Regions from separate parts of the Thioalkalivibrio thiocyanodenitrificans ARhD 1 genome, predicted to be linked through region 2. Evidence: predicted binding sites of a transcription regulator. Region 2 holds the regulator's gene; each other region holds the start of a gene.
The links. The regulator FNR, encoded in region 2, switches genes on or off when oxygen is low (the NO sensors DNR and NnrR bind a similar motif). The targets are predictions, from matches to a motif close to TTGATNTANATCAA.

Region 1: a site for FNR is predicted at 3,253-3,266, ahead of THITHI_RS0114840 (DUF6455 family protein). Genes of this name have one in related genera too.
Region 3: a site for FNR is predicted at 1,363-1,376, ahead of THITHI_RS0106830 (TIGR01212 family radical SAM protein). Genes of this name have one in related genera too.

What each region holds. Positions count from the first base shown of each region.
Region 1 covers NZ_KB900536.1:3,130,754-3,135,985, reverse strand. The annotation lists gene THITHI_RS0114860 (class I SAM-dependent methyltransferase) at 1-557, shown strand, start outside; gene THITHI_RS0114855 (DUF1289 domain-containing protein) at 562-744, opposite strand; gene THITHI_RS0114850 (transglutaminase family protein) at 1,063-1,860, shown strand; gene THITHI_RS0114845 (hypothetical protein) at 1,937-2,686, opposite strand; gene THITHI_RS0114840 (DUF6455 family protein) at 3,339-3,698, shown strand; gene THITHI_RS0114835 (YceI family protein) at 3,732-4,451, opposite strand; gene THITHI_RS0114830 (cytochrome b) at 4,478-5,038, shown strand; gene THITHI_RS0114825 (YceI family protein) at 5,023-5,232, shown strand, end outside.
Region 2 covers NZ_KB900536.1:2,541,780-2,547,011, forward strand. The annotation lists gene pip (prolyl aminopeptidase) at 181-1,131, shown strand; gene dtd (D-aminoacyl-tRNA deacylase) at 1,128-1,565, shown strand; gene fnr (fumarate/nitrate reduction transcriptional regulator Fnr) at 1,650-2,414, opposite strand; gene hisB (imidazoleglycerol-phosphate dehydratase HisB) at 2,579-3,172, shown strand; gene hisH (imidazole glycerol phosphate synthase subunit HisH) at 3,229-3,885, shown strand; gene hisA (1-(5-phosphoribosyl)-5-[(5-phosphoribosylamino)methylideneamino]imidazole-4-carboxamide isomerase) at 3,906-4,634, shown strand; gene hisF (imidazole glycerol phosphate synthase subunit HisF) at 4,703-5,232, shown strand, end outside.
Region 3 covers NZ_KB900536.1:1,450,921-1,456,152, reverse strand. The annotation lists gene THITHI_RS0106840 (alpha/beta hydrolase) at 1-517, opposite strand, end outside; gene ubiT (ubiquinone anaerobic biosynthesis accessory factor UbiT) at 612-1,160, opposite strand; gene THITHI_RS0106830 (TIGR01212 family radical SAM protein) at 1,509-2,510, shown strand; gene ubiU (ubiquinone anaerobic biosynthesis protein UbiU) at 2,522-3,517, shown strand; gene ubiV (ubiquinone anaerobic biosynthesis protein UbiV) at 3,514-4,407, shown strand; gene THITHI_RS0106815 (lipoyl protein ligase domain-containing protein) at 4,404-5,232, shown strand, end outside.

The DNA of each region.
Region 1 (5,232 bases), 590 kb from region 2:
CGGCAGGCATGTGCCGCAACGCGGCCCGCCGTATACATGACCTGCCGCGCGTCACGGTACGCCGGGACGACGGCACCCGGACCGACGCCTGGCCGCGGCCCTGCGCGGGCGTGCTCTCCTGCTTCGTCCTGCAACTGCTCCCGCATCCCGAACGGGCGCTCGCGGCCTGGATGCAGGCCCTGGCGCCGGGCGGCGTCCTGAGCGTCGTGTTCTGGCCGGGCGACCTGGAGCCGGAGGGACCGTTCGCCACGGTGCGCCGGATCCTGGAGGCGCGGCTCGCGCCGCGGAACCGCGCCTGGGAGGGAACTGTGCAGGACGCGCTTCGCGCGGCCGGGGGTGACGTGCTGCGTGACGAGACACGGGGGCATGCCATGCGTCACGAAAGTGCCGAGGCATTCTGGGAGGCGATGACCCTTTCCGGCCCGCTGCGCCCGCTGGTGCTGTCACGCGGGGCGCGGTTCGTGGACGATGTCCGGCGGGCCTTCCTGCGGGCCTCGCCGTCCGGAGAGCTCGTGCACGAACCGCGCGCACGGCTCGTGCTTGCGCGCCGCGGGTGACGCCTCAGGTACGCGAGCGGTTGACCTTCTTCAGGCGCTCGCGGGCCCGCTGAACCACCAGCATCTTCTCCTTGCGCTTCATGCCATGCCAGCGCCGGATCTCATCGGTCACGCGCCCGCAGCCGACGCAGATATCCGACTTGAGCTGGCAGATGTCGACGCAGGGGCTTTGAATGTCCTTGGCCAAGGTCCGGTCCTCTTCACAGTGGGCTGACCACCGCCCCACTGCACGGCGTCCGACATACCGGACAGACATCCGGCAGGGATACGGTGCGCAAGGCGATGGCGCGTCATTCTAGCGGGAACTCCACCCCGATCTCCATCCGGCATCCGGGCCTGCACCCGCCGGATCGAAATCGATCGGACGGCCGGCTGCGGCCCGTCCCGCCAGGACCGGGACACGGGCGGGGGTAAGGCCCCGGCCCGTCACTGAACGCCCACGTCATACGTTAGACTGTGCGTACGGGCAATTCCCATCACGGGAACTGCTGTTGGGGGTCGATGCATGTGGCTGCGGGTGGGTTGTGATCTGGAGATGGAATTCGAACTGGCGAGCCCCATGCTGCTCCTGCTCAGGCCGCGCAGCGATGCGCGCCAGTGGGTGGCCCGGGACCGATACGCCGTATGGCCCGCGATGCCGGTCACGGAGTACACGGACATGTACGGCAATCTGTGTCAGCGACTGATGGCGCCGCCGGGAACATTCCGCGTGGAAGTCCGATCGGATGTCCAGGTGCCGGCCGGCGTTGATCAGGCGCCCGGGGCGGCCTTCGTCCCGGTGGAAGATCTGCCCGATCATGCCATGATGTATCTGGCGCCCAGCCGTTACTGCGAATCGGACAGGCTTGCCAGCCTGGCCGGTGAGATCGTGGATGGCCGCGCACCCGGCTATGACCAGGCGGCGGCCATTTCCGACTGGATACATGCGAACCTGGTCTACCTGATCGACTCCGACCCCACGCCCGTGTCCGCCGCCGAAGCGCTGGCACGCGGCAACGGCGTGTGCCGCGACTTCGCGCACCTGGGGATCGCCTTGTGTCGAAGCCTGACCATTCCGGCTCGACAGGTGGTGGGTTACCTGCATGGCCTGGAGCCCATGGACCTGCATGCGTGGTTCGAGGCCTTCGTGGGCGATCGCTGGTTCACCTTCGACCCCACCCGCACATCCATGCATGGAGGACGTGTCTGCCTCGCCTACGGCCGTGACGCCGCGGACGTGCCCGTGTTCAACCAGTTCGGCCCTCCGGTCATCCCTTCCAGGATGGAAGTCTCCGTCGACGAGATTTCATCCCCCGGCGCATGAGGTCACGCACCGGAAGCCGGTTGCCACACTCCGGCATGTCGGAGCGGGAACCGGCCCCGCGCGCCCTCCCCGAGGATTACCGGATACCGGCAGAGGCCGCCTGCGCCGCGCCGCCATCGGCTTCGGCTTCAATGGAACCGGCGTCCGTCACGTCGTCATCAGCCGCTGTCGTACCACCGGCCTCCAGGCCGGCGTCGGCATCGGCCACCGTGTCACTGCCGGCATCCGGATCCGCATCGCCATCGGCCGCCGTGTCACCACCGGACTCCGGATCCGCATCGCCATCGGCCACCGTGTCACCACCGGACTCCGGGAGGGCGTCTGCGTCGGCATCGACTGCGCCGCCGATCGAAGATGCCTCGGCTGAAGCAGAGGCACTGCTCTGTGCGCCGGTGGCCATGTCTGACGCGTCGATGCTGTCCGATACCCCCGACGCGACGGCTTCCGCGGCGGCGGACGCATCGGCGGCTGTACCGGCCGCATCTGCGGCGGCTGAGGCGCTGGCGGAAGCACTCGCTTCGGCGGCACCCGCCGCATCCGCACCGGCAGTGGCGGCGGCACCCGCTTCAGCAGCCGCAGTGGCATCGGCCCCGGCAGTGGCAGAAGCAGTGGCATCGGCGGTTGCAGTGGCATCGGCGCCGGCAGTGGCTGACGCAGCCGCGGTGGCCTCGGCGGAGGACGTCACCTGCGCCAGGATGATGGGAGAGGAATGCATCCGGGCCTCGGGGCCGTCGGCGAACCCGGCGACTCCCTGCCCGCCGGCGAGGATGAGCGCCAGGGCGCCCGTGGCCCCGATCAACGGGAGTTTCGTCTTCTTGATAGGCATGATTGACCTCCTGGAACATGTTTACTCTGCGGATGACTCGACTGTGTGCACATACGCAGAGCCTGCAACCGGCTCGGGTTCATCCCGAACGCCTGCCGGCCGCATGGGGTGACCACGCCTGGAGCCCCCGTGCGCTGGCGCATGCCGGAGACGAGGCGAAGCAAGACACTGCCTCCGTGATCCCTTTCGAGGCACATCGACATGCCTGCAAGGCGGATGCCAGCACGGATGGGACCACCTCAAGCGATTGTTTTTCCAGGGAAACACTGGATTGAAGACCACCCGGCGTGATCGCCGGCAACGACCGACGTGTCACTGCGTGACTACAGGCTTTCCATGGAACCCCATGAAACCTGCCGTCACGTGATGTCATCGATTGGCAACACGTCGCCGTCGTGATGACTCAAGTGTCTGTGGGTACAGGGAAAAGCCATGTTGCTGACGGGCAACACGGCGTGCGCGCAACCATGCACGGCCTGACCGGCCCCCGGATATCCCGGACCGGCCCTGCAGCAGGGTGGGCGAGAGACAAGGACCCGCCCCATCCCGGGATGGCTCCGTTTTCCTTGATCCCGGTCATGGCGTGACCGGCAGCCTGCACTATGGTGGATGATCAGGCAGATGACGGCCCGCGGGCCAAGAGGATCCCGGAATGTACAGTTGGCTGACCCTTTTGGCGGTGGTCTTCGCGCTGGGCCTGTTCGTCGTCCTGCTGTCCTGGGCAATCATGCGCAACCTGCGCGAAGGCGAGCGCTTCCGCGCCCGGTTGGCACACCGCCTCGAACAATTGCGCCTGCACCGGCTGATGCGGATGCTGGGCATGGATCCCAACCGCTACCTGCACGAACAACCCATCGTTGACGCGGAACGGCACATGCGCGCCTGCGCCCGATGTCCGGAATCGACCCGCTGCGACCAGGCGCTGGAGCAGGAACAGCCGGAATCCGTGGCCGCCTACTGCGCGAACTATGAAGATCTGCAGGCCCTGCGCGACAGGGAGAAACAGGAGTAGGGGCCCGGCCCTCCGGGCGAACGATGTCGGTAATCAGGGTGGATCCGCTTCCGCCCGGATACGGAATCGGATCAGCAGTTCGTCGGCCACCTGCAACCGCCCTCCCGCGACACTGAACGGCTCGATGCCGAAATCGCTCTGCCGTATCACGAACCGGCCCGTGGCGCTCAGGCGTTCGGGCGTCACATTCAGCGCCACCGGCACCGTGAGTTCACGTGCAACGCCCCGCAGGGTGATGCGGACCTCCATGTCCGGCTGCCAGACGGGGCCGCGCAACCCGATGGACTCGATCACCACCACCGGATGGGCGCGCGCGTCGAGCACCTGTTCCGAGAGCATGTTGCGCCGCGTAGCGTCGATGTCCGACTGCGCCAGTTCCGCCTCGAAGCCCTCCGCCATGCGCCACCCGGGCAGGTCCACCTGCAGGGCCGGCACATCGACCTCCAGGCGCAGCCCGGAATCACCCGGGTCCTCCGCCAGTACGATCGTCCCTTCGATCACCGTCCCGCCGATCACGTGGGGATGACCGAAGCGCGCCAGCGGGCCCGCGGGAAACAGCACGATACGAAGTTCAGAATCCTCTCGGGAGACACGGTACGTGCGGCCCTCGGGGAGATGGAGATCCGCGGCGTCGGCGGGACGGCTCTCCGCGACGCCGGGAGGCGGCTGCGGCACCGCCTGGCAGGCCGCCAGCAGGACCGCCGCGGCGGCCATCGGCAACACAGTCTGGATCACGCGGTCTATAGTGGACATGGGACATTCTCCCGGGAGCCACGCCGGTGGGCATACCGCTTCGCAATACCGCGCGCAGCTACGGCCTGGTCAGCCAGTTGTTCCACTGGGTGATCGTGGCGCTGATCCTTTTCCAGTACACCTGGGCATGGCGCATCGGCAACACCGAAGGGCTGCGTGCCCGCTTCGAACTGGTGACCCAGCACAAGACCATGGGCATGATGATCCTGTCCCTGGCGCTGCTGCGCCTGGGCTGGCGCCTGTTCAACCGGCCGCCTCCCCTGCCCGGCACACTGCCGCCCTGGGAGAGAACCGCCGCGCACGCCACGCACTGGCTCCTGTATGCCCTCCTCCTCGCCATGCCACTGTCGGGCTGGCTGTACTCGTCGGCGGCCGGCCTGGGTGACCACTGGTGGGGCCCGGTCCGGTTCCCCGGTCTGGTGGGCACCAGCGAATCCCTGGAGGACGTGCTCGGGCGCACGCATCAGGCCCTCGGTATCCTGCTCGCCCTGGTCGCCGGCCTGCACGTGCTGGCGGCCCTGCGCCATCATTTCCTGCTCCGGGACGACGTCCTCAAACGCATGCTGCCCCCATGGCGCGCGCGCTGACAGTCGTCGCGCTCCTCGCGGCCCTGGCTCTGTCCGCCGCCGCGCCGGCTTCGGCCGGATCGCACTGCTACCGGGCCGATGCGAACTCCGGCGAACTGCTCTTCGACGGCGTGCTCGAAGGCACGCCCTTCACCGGCCGCTTCAGGGCCTTCTCGGTGGTACTGTGTCTGGAGAACGAAGACCTGACCTCCGCC
Region 2 (5,232 bases):
GATCGGCTCCTGTCCGGCCACCGCTTGCCACGGGGCGTGGCGGCGCAGCCCGTCGGGTGGTCGGCGTCACGGGGTGGTGAGATGTAGGGGTTCGAGAGGCTATGATGGAGATCCCTTGCCGGTTCGAAGGCGAAACTCTGCCTTCGGGCGGGACGATCATCCCTGTTGCCGGAATCAGCCATGAAGAGCCTCTATCCGCCCATCGAACCGCACCGCGTCGAAACCCTGGCGGTGGATGACATCCACCGCTTGCATCTGGAGACCTGCGGCAACGCCGGCGGCCTCCCCGTGGTGTTCCTCCATGGCGGTCCCGGGTCCGGGTGCGAGCCCTGGCACCGGCGTTTCTTCGATCCCGCCCGCTACCGGATCGTGCTGTTCGACCAGCGGGGATGCGGGCACTCCCGGCCGCATGCGGCGCTCGAGGGCAACACCACGGCGCACCTGGTGGCGGACATGGAGTGCATCCGGGAGCACCTGGGCATCGATCGCTGGGTGGTCTTCGGGGGTTCCTGGGGTTCCACCCTGGCGCTGGCCTATGCAGAGGCCCATCCCGAGCGGGTGCTGGGGCTGGTGCTGCGGGGCATCTTCCTGTGCCGCCCCCGGGACATCCGCTGGTTCTACCAGGACGGTGCCGGCCGGCTGTTTCCGGACTACTGGGACGACTACCTGGCGCCCATTCCCGAGGCGGAGCGCGATGACATGGTCGCCGCCTACTACCGGCGCCTGACGGGGCAGGACGAGGTGGCCCGGATGGCGGCGGCCAAGGCGTGGTCGGAGTGGGAGGGTCGCACGGCCACCCTGCTGCCCAACCCGTCGGTGGTTGCCCATTTCCAGGATCCCCACGTGGCGCTCAGCCTGGCCCGGATCGAGTGTCACTACTTCATGAACGATGCCTTCCTGGAACCGGATCAACTGTTGCGCGACGCCCATCGCCTGGCGGATATCCCCGGCACCATCGTGCATGGCCGCTACGACGTGGTGTGTCCCCTGGATCAGGCCCACGCCCTGCATCGGGTCTGGCCCCGGGCCGGGTTCGAGATCATCGCCGATGCCGGACATTCCGCCGGCGAGCCGGGGATCGTGGACGCCCTGATCCGGGCCACCGATGCATTGGCGGAGCGCCTGGCTTGATCGGCCTGTTGCAGCGGGTGACCGGGGCGTCGGTGCGGGTGGAAGGCGAAACGGTGGGCGAGATCGGTCCGGGTGTGCTGGCACTGGTGGGGGTGCGGCGGGGCGATACCGGGGCGCGGGCGGAGCGCCTGCTGGAACGGATCCTGGGTTACCGGATGTTCGAGGATGGGGCCGGGCGCATGAACCTCAGCCTGCGCGACGTCGGAGGCGGCCTGCTGCTGGTGCCCCAGTTCACCCTGGCCGCCGACACCCGCAAAGGCATGCGGGCCAGTTTCACGCCCGCCGCAGACCCGGACACCGGGCGCATGCTCTTCGAGGCGCTGGTGGCGCGGGCCCGCGAGGTGTATCCCGGGGTGGCCGCCGGGCGCTTTGGCGCGCACATGCAGGTGAGTCTCGTGAACGACGGCCCGGTCACGTTCTGGATCGAGGGGTGAGGAAGGCGATTCAAGATTTAAAATTCAAAGTTCAAAAGGAAGGGCCTCCCTCTTGAATCTTGAATTTTGAACTTTGAATCGCCTTTATCCGCGATGCTTGTCCGAGTGGGGTTCGTCCACGCTCTGGGCGCCGGCCACCTGGTGCATGCGGTCCATGTCCAGGATCTCCACCAGCTTGCGGTCCACGGACAGCAGGCCGCTCTCCTGGAACCGGGTGAACAGCCGGCTGACCGTCTCCACCGCCAGACCCAGGTAGTTGGCGATGTCGTTGCGTGACATGGTCAGGTTGAACTCCTGGCGGGAGAAACCCCGTTCCCCGAAGCGGCTGGACAGGCTCAACAGGAAGGCGGCCAGCCGCGCGTCGGAGGATTTCTTGGCCAGAAGGGTCATCAGGTGCTCGTCGGTCTGGATCTCCCGACTCATGATGCGAAACAGCTGCCGCTGGAGACCAGGCACCCTGCCGGAGAGCTCCTCCAGGCGGTCGAAGGGGATCTCGCACACGGAAGTGGTCTCCAGCGCGCGCGCGGCGCACGGGTGTGTCCCCTCGCTGATGGCGTCCAGGCCCAGGAGTTCTCCGGGCAGGTGAAAGCCGGTGACCTGCTCCTGGCCGTCGTCGCTCAGGGCCGAGGTCTTGACCGAGCCTGAGCGCACCGCATAGAGCGCCTCCATGCGGTCGCCGGGACGGTACAGGTAGTCGCCCCGGTGCAGGGGCCGGCGCCGGTTGATGATCTTCTCCAGGGACTCGAGCTCCTCATTGGTGATACCCATGGGAATGCACAGGTCGTGGAGGCTGCAAGCGCTGCAGGCCTGCTTGAGTCCGTGAAGGTCGACGATATTCGAGGATGGCATTCGCTCGGTTCCCGTGGCTTGGGGCGGCGCAACGGCAGCCGCATACTCAAGATACCCGAGCCTTGACATCCCCACAACCTGTCCCGGAGTGATAGGGCGTGTAAGCACAGGCGCCTGTGCTATGATGACAACCCGTTACAATCCTGCGGATTTCCTGCATCACCATGTCCAAGCGAATCGCCGAGGTCTCCCGCGATACCCTGGAAACCCGGATCCGGGCCCGGGTCAATCTGGATGGCCAGGGCCGGGGCCAGTTCAGCACGGGCGTACCCTTCCTGGAGCACATGCTGGACCAGGTGGCCCGGCACGGGGTCATGGACCTCGAGATCGACGCCGAAGGGGACCTGCACATCGATGCCCACCACACGGTGGAGGACATCGGAATCACCCTGGGTCAGGCCATGGCGAAGGCGCTGGGCGACAGGAAGGGCATCCGCCGCTACGGGCACGCCTACGTGCCCCTGGACGAGGCGCTGTCCCGCGTGGTGGTGGATTTCTCCGGCCGTCCCGGCCTGGAATACCACGTGGATTATCCCCGGGCGCGCATCGGCGAGTTCGATGTGGACCTGTTCGGCGAGTTCTTCCAGGGCTTCGTCAATCATGCTGCCGTGACGCTGCATATCGACAATCTGCGCGGGCAGAACGCCCATCATGTGGCGGAGACCGTCTTCAAGGCCTTCGGCCGGGCGCTGCGCATGGCGGCGGAAGCGGACCCGCGTATCCCGGGGGCCACGCCCTCCACCAAGGGCAGCCTCTGAGAGGGCCCGCACGGACTCATCCATCCAGTCATCGCAGATTCCCGGATCCTCGCAGAATGAACACCGTGGCAGTGGTCGATTACGGCATGGGCAACGTGCGCTCCGTGGTCAAGGCGCTGGAGCACGTGGCGCCGGCAGGTACCCGCGTATCGCTGACCGACAGCCCCGAGGTGATTCTGGATGCCGAACGGGTGGTCTTTCCGGGCCAGGGGGCCGCACGGGACTGCATGGCCGCGTTGACCGCCCGGGGGCTCGACGAGGCGCTGCGCCGCACCGCCGCTGATCGCCCCTTTCTCGGCGTCTGCATGGGCATGCAGGTGCTGGTGGACTATAGTGAGGAGAATGGTGGCACCCGGTGTCTGGGCGTGCTCCCGGGCCAGGTGCGATTTTTCGGAGAGGATCTGCAGGAGGCCGGGGGTGGCCCCCGGCTGAAGATTCCCCACATGGGCTGGAACCAGGTGCATCAGATCATGGAACATCCCCTGTGGCGCGATATCGCCCAGGACAGCCGCTTCTATTTCGTGCACAGCTATCATCTGCAGGCCGGCGATCCAGCCCTGGTGGCGGCCACCACCGAGTATGGCATTCGTTTTACGTCGGCCATCGCAAGGGACAACATCTTCGCCATTCAGTGCCATCCCGAGAAGAGTGCGGCCCCGGGGCTCACCCTGCTCAGGAATTTCATGCGCTGGGATGGCAAGGGGTCATCATGACTTTCGTGGGAGAAACAGGCATGTTGGTGATACCGGCCATTGACCTCAAGGACGGCAAGTGCGTGCGTCTGCGTCAGGGCAAGATGGATGATGCGACCGTTTTTTCCGACGACCCGGTGGAAGTGGCCGGTCGCTGGCTGGATGCCGGGGCCCGGCGTCTGCACGTGGTGGATCTGGACGGTGCCGTCTCCGGTGAACCGCGTAACGCCGGCATCATCAGCGAGATTGTGGCGAAATACCCGGATCTGCCCGTGCAGGTGGGCGGCGGCATCCGCGACGACGATACAGTGCAGGTCTACCTGGATGCCGGCGTACAGTGGGTGATCATCGGCACCAAGGCGGTGAGCGCGCCGCATTTCGTCAATGACCTGTGCCTGGAATTCCCGGGGCGGATCATCGTCGGCCTGGATGCGAAGGACGGCAAGGTGGCCATCGACGGATGGTCCAAGCTGTCCAATCACGACGTGGTCGACATGGCCATGCACTTCGAGCAGGACGGGGTGGCCGCCATCGTCTATACCGACATCTCCCGCGACGGCATGATGCAGGGGGTGAACGTGGACGCCACCGTCAAACTTGCCCAGGCGGTGCATGTGCCGGTGATCGCCTCCGGCGGGGTCACCGATCTGGAGGATATCCGGCGCCTGTGCGCGGTCAGCGAGGAAGGCATCGACGGGGTGATCGTCGGCCGCGCCCTCTATGAAGGCACCATTGATCTTGCCGAGGCCCAGAAGGTCGCCGACCAATAGGGGGCGGGATGCGAGCGGCGGGTCCGCCCCCCTACCGCATCCTGTATCCCTCAACCCGTATCCGCCTTATGAGTCTCGCGAAACGCATCATTCCCTGTCTCGACGTGGACCGTGGCCGTGTGGTCAAGGGGGTCAACTTCGTGGACATCCGCGACGCGGGCGATCCGGTGGAGATCGCCCGGCGCTACGATGCCGAGGGCGCAGACGAGATCACCTTCCTGGACATCACCGCGAGCAGCGACGATCGCGAGACCATGGTCCATGTGGTGGAGGAGGTGGCGTCCCAGGTGTTCATTCCGCTCACCGTCGGCGGCGGCATCCGTCGTGTCGAGGACATCCGCCGGCTGCTCAACGCGGGTGCCGACAAGGTGTCCATCAATACCGCCGCGGTGTTCAACCCGGATTTCGTGCGCGAGGCGGCCGAACGGGTGGGCTCGCAGTGCATCGTCGTGGCCATCGACGCCAAGCGGGTCTCAGCACCCGGCGAGGCGCCCCGCTGGGAGATCTTCACCCACGGCGGGCGCAAGCCCACGGGGCTGGACGCCGTGGACTGGGCCCGGCGCATGGTGGCCTGCGGTGCCGGCGAGATCCTGCTGAC
Region 3 (5,232 bases), 1.1 Mb from region 2:
CGTCGGCGCCATGCATCATCAGGATGGGCAGGTCAGCGTTGGCGGGATGGCGCTCCCCGGACAGGCTGTCTGCCAGCACCAGTTCACCGGAAAGCACGATGACCCCGCCCAGGCGGTGCGGGTAGCGCAGCGCCGTGTGCAGCGCAAGTGATGCCCCTTGGGAGAAGCCGCCAATCACCGTGTGTTCCGATACGATACCGCGCGCCCGTTCCTTATCCAGCAGCGCCGTGATGCGCTGGGCACTCTCCTCGATGCCGGCACGGTCCTCGGGCACCTCCGCAGGATCCCCTGTCACGTCGAACCAGGCCCGCATGGGTTGCCCCCTGTTGACGGTGATGCGCCGCAGAGGCGCGTTGGGCGCCAGGTAATGCAGGCCCAGTTCGCGTGACTTCTGCATGTTGGTGATGATGGCGTCCATGTCCGTGGCGTTCACGCCGAGTCCGTGCAGCCAGACGGTGCAGGCTACCAGTTCCGGGCGGGTGTACAGCTCGATGAGGTCTTCCTGCTCCCTGTTCATGCGCACTCCTGTAAGGGCTCCGGGGATGGTGGGATTATGCCCGATCTCCGCACCGGCGTGCCTTGACACGACGCAACCGGGGTGGGCGTCGGCCTCACCGGCGGGTAACGGCTGGCGGAATACCCGGGCGCTGCGCCATGCGGTCCAGTCCTGCCCGGCGTACGGCCGCGATCAGCACGCCGCCTGGCCCGGAACCCAGCACCGCCCGTACATGGCCCTCCCAGTCGAACTCCATCCCGTCCAGCAGGTTCTTGAGATAAAGCCCCGCCTCGGTTTCGCCCTCCAGTTCCAGATCCCGGTGGAAGAACAGGGTGTCCGGATCCTCGATGCGCGCCGCCAGGCGCCAGAAATCCCGCAGACGGCCCCGAATGCGCACGTCCCAGTCCCGGTCATCCCGGCAACGATAGGCGTGCGTCCGGTTGGCGCGGACCAGAAATGCGATCTCGTTGCCGGTGTCGGCCACCGACAGGCAGATGCGCTTGTTCTCCAGCGGTCCGAGTTCGTCCGCGAGGGCTTGCCCCTTCAGCAAGTGGTTGATCAGGATAGAGAAGAATCGCGTGTGCAGCGCATCCGGAAGGACACGCAGCGCCGTGTCCACGGGCAGTGCCAGGGCACGGCTGCTCAGGGGTATGGGTGGCTGCATGGAGTGACGCCTCATCAGTGCCGTGACGACTTTGCCGACGCCCGGCAGTCTGCTGTATCCGGGGGGGCGCGCACAAGTGCCGAGTTGCCGGGGCTGCCCCGCGCGGTGTCGTGTGTCTCGTGAACGATGGCACCTGCGCCTGCAATGATGCACCCAAAGCGGCCGGTTCAGTGACGCGGCCCGCAGGTTGCCCCGGGTTCAGTTGATCGAAGTCATGGCGGGTGTATGCCCGACGGGTTGGAATGGCCGGGATCAGGAACCCGACCATTAGAGTGGATCAAATGTTCAGTGCGGATCAATGCAGGCACACCATGACGGGCAATGCGCGCTCCGGCAAGCGTTGCATCGATGTCGCCGGCCCCATCCGGGTTCCGGGGCGACCGGCATGACGCCATGGCGCTGACCGATCGGATCCATACCCTGGGTGCCGCGCTTCGGGTACGCCACGGTACACGGGTACACAAGCTCACCGTGAGCGCGGGCTTTGTCTGCCCGAACATGGACGGCACCCGCGGGCGCGGGGGCTGCACCTTCTGCAACAATGCCAGTTTCTCTCCCCATGGGTATGACGGCGGTGCCGTGGCTCGGCAGCTGGCCTCGGGCCGTGCGGTGATCGCCCGGCGCACCGGTGCGCGGCACTACCTGGCTTACTTCCAGGCCTACACCAACACCTACGCGGAACTGGAGCGTTTGCGGGCCCTGTACGACGAGGCCCTGGCGCAGCCCGGGGTCCTCGGTCTGGCCATCGGCACCCGCCCCGATTGCGTACCGGACCGGGTGCTGGATCTGCTGGCGGCCTACCGGGACCGTGGCCACGCAATCTGGCTGGAGCTGGGCCTGCAATCCGCCTTCGATGAAACCCTGGCGCGGGTCAACCGGGGACACGGTTTCGGCGAGTATCTGGATGCGGTGCACCGCGCCCATGCCCGGGGTCTCGATGTGTGCACCCACCTGATCATCGGCCTGCCGGGGGAAACCGATGGTCACGCCCGCGAAACCCTGACACGTGTGCTGGAGGCCGGTACAGAGGGGATCAAGCTGCATCCCCTGCACGTGGTGCGTGGCACCCGGCTCGCCCAGGACTGGCGGGCCGGCGCGTACCGTCCCTGGTCGCGGGAGGCCTACGTGGCCACGGCCGCCGACCTGATCGAGATGACGCCGCCCGAGGTGATCTTCCACCGACTCACGGCCACCGCCCGTGCCCCGCTGCTGCTGGCGCCGCAGTGGTGCAGCGGCAAGTGGCAGGTACTCAATGCCATTGAGGCCGAGCTCGCGCGGCGCGGCACCCGGCAGGGATCGCGCCTCAACCGGCCTTCGGAATTCACGAATCACGAGGTATCCAGCCTATGACGACCCGACCCATGGAACTGGTCTGTCCGGCGGGCGGACTGCCCGCGCTGCGGGCCGCGGTGGACAACGGCGCCGATGCCGTCTACGTGGGCCTGAAGGGGCGCAGCAATGCGCGTAACTTCCCGGGGCTCAACTTCGACGTCAACACACTGCGTCGGGGAATCGCGTATGCCCGGGCGTCGGGCGTCAAGGTGTTCATGGCCCTGAACACCTATCCGCAGCCCGATGGCTGGGCATCCTCCACCGAGGTGGTGGACATCGCCGCGGCCGAAGGTGTGGATGCCCTGATCGTGGCCGACATGGGGCTCATGCGCTATGCGGTCGACCATCACCCGGATCTGCCCCTGCATCTTTCGGTGCAGGCCTCGGCCACCACCAGCGATGCACTCGAGTTCTACCGCGAGCGCTACGGCATCCGGCGGGCGGTACTGCCCCGGGTGCTGTCGATCAGGCAGGTGGCGCAGGTGATTGACGGCTGCGGGGTGGACGTGGAGGTGTTCGGTTTCGGCAGCCTGTGCGTGATGGTGGAGGGGCGCTGCATGCTCTCGTCCTATGCCACCGGGGAATCCCCCAACTCCTGCGGCGTGTGTTCGCCCGCCCATGCGGTCCGTTGGCAGGAGACCCCGACGGGACGCGAGGCGCGCCTGAACGGTGTGCTCATCGACACCTTCGGCCCGGGCGAGAGCGCCGGTTACCCGGTGGTATGCAAAGGCCGATTCAAGGTTCGTGACCAGGTCTTCTATGCCATCGAGGAACCCACCAGCCTGAGCACCCTGGATATCCTGCCGGAGCTGTTCAACCTGGGCGTGCGGGCCATCAAGCTGGAGGGACGCCAGCGCAGCCCCGCCTACGTGGGCCGCGTGACCCGGGTGATGCGTGAGGCGCTGGATGCCTGCCAGGCGGACCCGGAACTCTTCGTTCCCCTTCCGGAGTGGACCGCCGCGCTCGCCGACATGGCCGAGGGACGCACCCACACCCTGGGCGCCTTTCACAGGGCATGGCAATGAAGCTCGCGCTGGGACCGTTGCAGTACTTCTGGCCCCGGGAGCGGGTGCTGGCCTTCTACGAGGCCGTGGCCGACTGGCCGGTGGACATCGTCTACCTGGGCGAAACCGTCTGTTCCAAGCGACGTGAACTGCGCTTCGATGACTGGCTGGCACTGGGCGAATCCCTTGCCGCCGCCGGCAAGTCGGTGGTGCTCTCGTCACTGGCGCTCCTGGAGGCGGACTCCGAACGCCTCACGCTTCGCAGGCAGGTGAAGCAGGGCCGTTTTCCGATGGAGGGCAACGACGCCACCGCCCTGGGACTGCTGGCGGGCCGGCCCTTCATCGCCGGACCGCATATCAACACCTACAACCCGGGTACCCTGGCGGAACTGGCGGATCTGGGTGCGGTGCGCTGGGTTGCGCCGGTGGAACTGCCCCGTGACACGCTGACCGCCCTGCACGGGGCCCGTCCCGCGGGGCTCGAGACCGAGGTCATGGTGTTCGGCCGACTGCCGCTGACCTTCTCCGCCCGGTGCTTCACCGCCCGTGCGCACGATCGCCCCAAGGACGCCTGCGAGCTGGCCTGCCGCGATGATCCGGCCGGCATGCCCCTGGCGACCCAGGACGGGCGCAACTTTCTCACGGTCAACGGCATCCAGCTCCAGTCCGCCGATCCGGTCAACCTGATCGCCGAGGTGGCGGGCCTTCACGAGGCCGGGGTGGAGGTGCTGCGTATCTACCCGGAGGCGGAGGGTACGGAGACGGTAGTCCGCGCCTTTCGCGCATGTGCCGACGGGGAGTCCACGGCCGGGGAGGCCCTGGCCCGGATTGCGCCCCTTTTCGCGGGTTTCTGCGACGGTTACTGGCACGGAGGTGCGGGGCTGGACTGGCGGGGTGCGCTGGCGCCATGACGGCGCGCACGTGTCTGGTCCTGCGACAGGGCCCGGCGCCGGGGCCGCGACAGGCGGAACTTGACAGGGCCATGCTTGCGGACAGCGAGGCGCGCGGGACGGCGTGGCTGCGGTTTCATCGCTATCTGCCCACCGCCAGCCTCGGACGTGACGAGGCCGTCTGCCACGCGGTGCGCGAAGACTACTGCCGGGAAGCGGGCATTCCCGTGGTGCGCCGCCTCACCGGAGGCGGTGCCCTGTACCTGGATCCAGGGCAGTGCTGCCTGACTTTTGTGCTCCCCCGTGTCTGGTTGAAAACCGCCCACTCTCTGGGCGACCTCATGGCCCGCTGCAACGGCGCAGTCATCGCCGCGCTGAGGCGCCTGGGGATACCCGCCGAGGCAACCATGCCCAACGATCTGGAGGGGGGCGGTCGCAAACTCGGCGCCGGCTTCCTGTGTCTGCGGGCGGACGCGGTGCTCTACCAGGCGGTGCTCCTGGAGCACCCGTTGGACACGGAGACCCTGCTCACCGTGCTGCGTGCACCCCGCGAGAAGCTGAGTCCCCGCGGTGTGCAGAGCGCCCGGGAGCGCTTCACCACGCTCGCCGAACTGGTGGAACAACACCGCCTGCCCCGGCCGGGGACCGGGGTCGACCTGGAGGGTGCCCTGAAGGCCGCGCTCTGCGAGGAGTTCGCATTGCAGGCCGTGCCGGGCGACGTGCAGGCAGCCGGGCTTCCGAGCCCCGCGCCGGAGCCCGTGGCGGACGAACTCGAAGAGGACTGGAATGACATCCGGGATCGCACCTGGCAGGCCTTCGAGGCCACCCCCGGCGGGGTGCTTCACC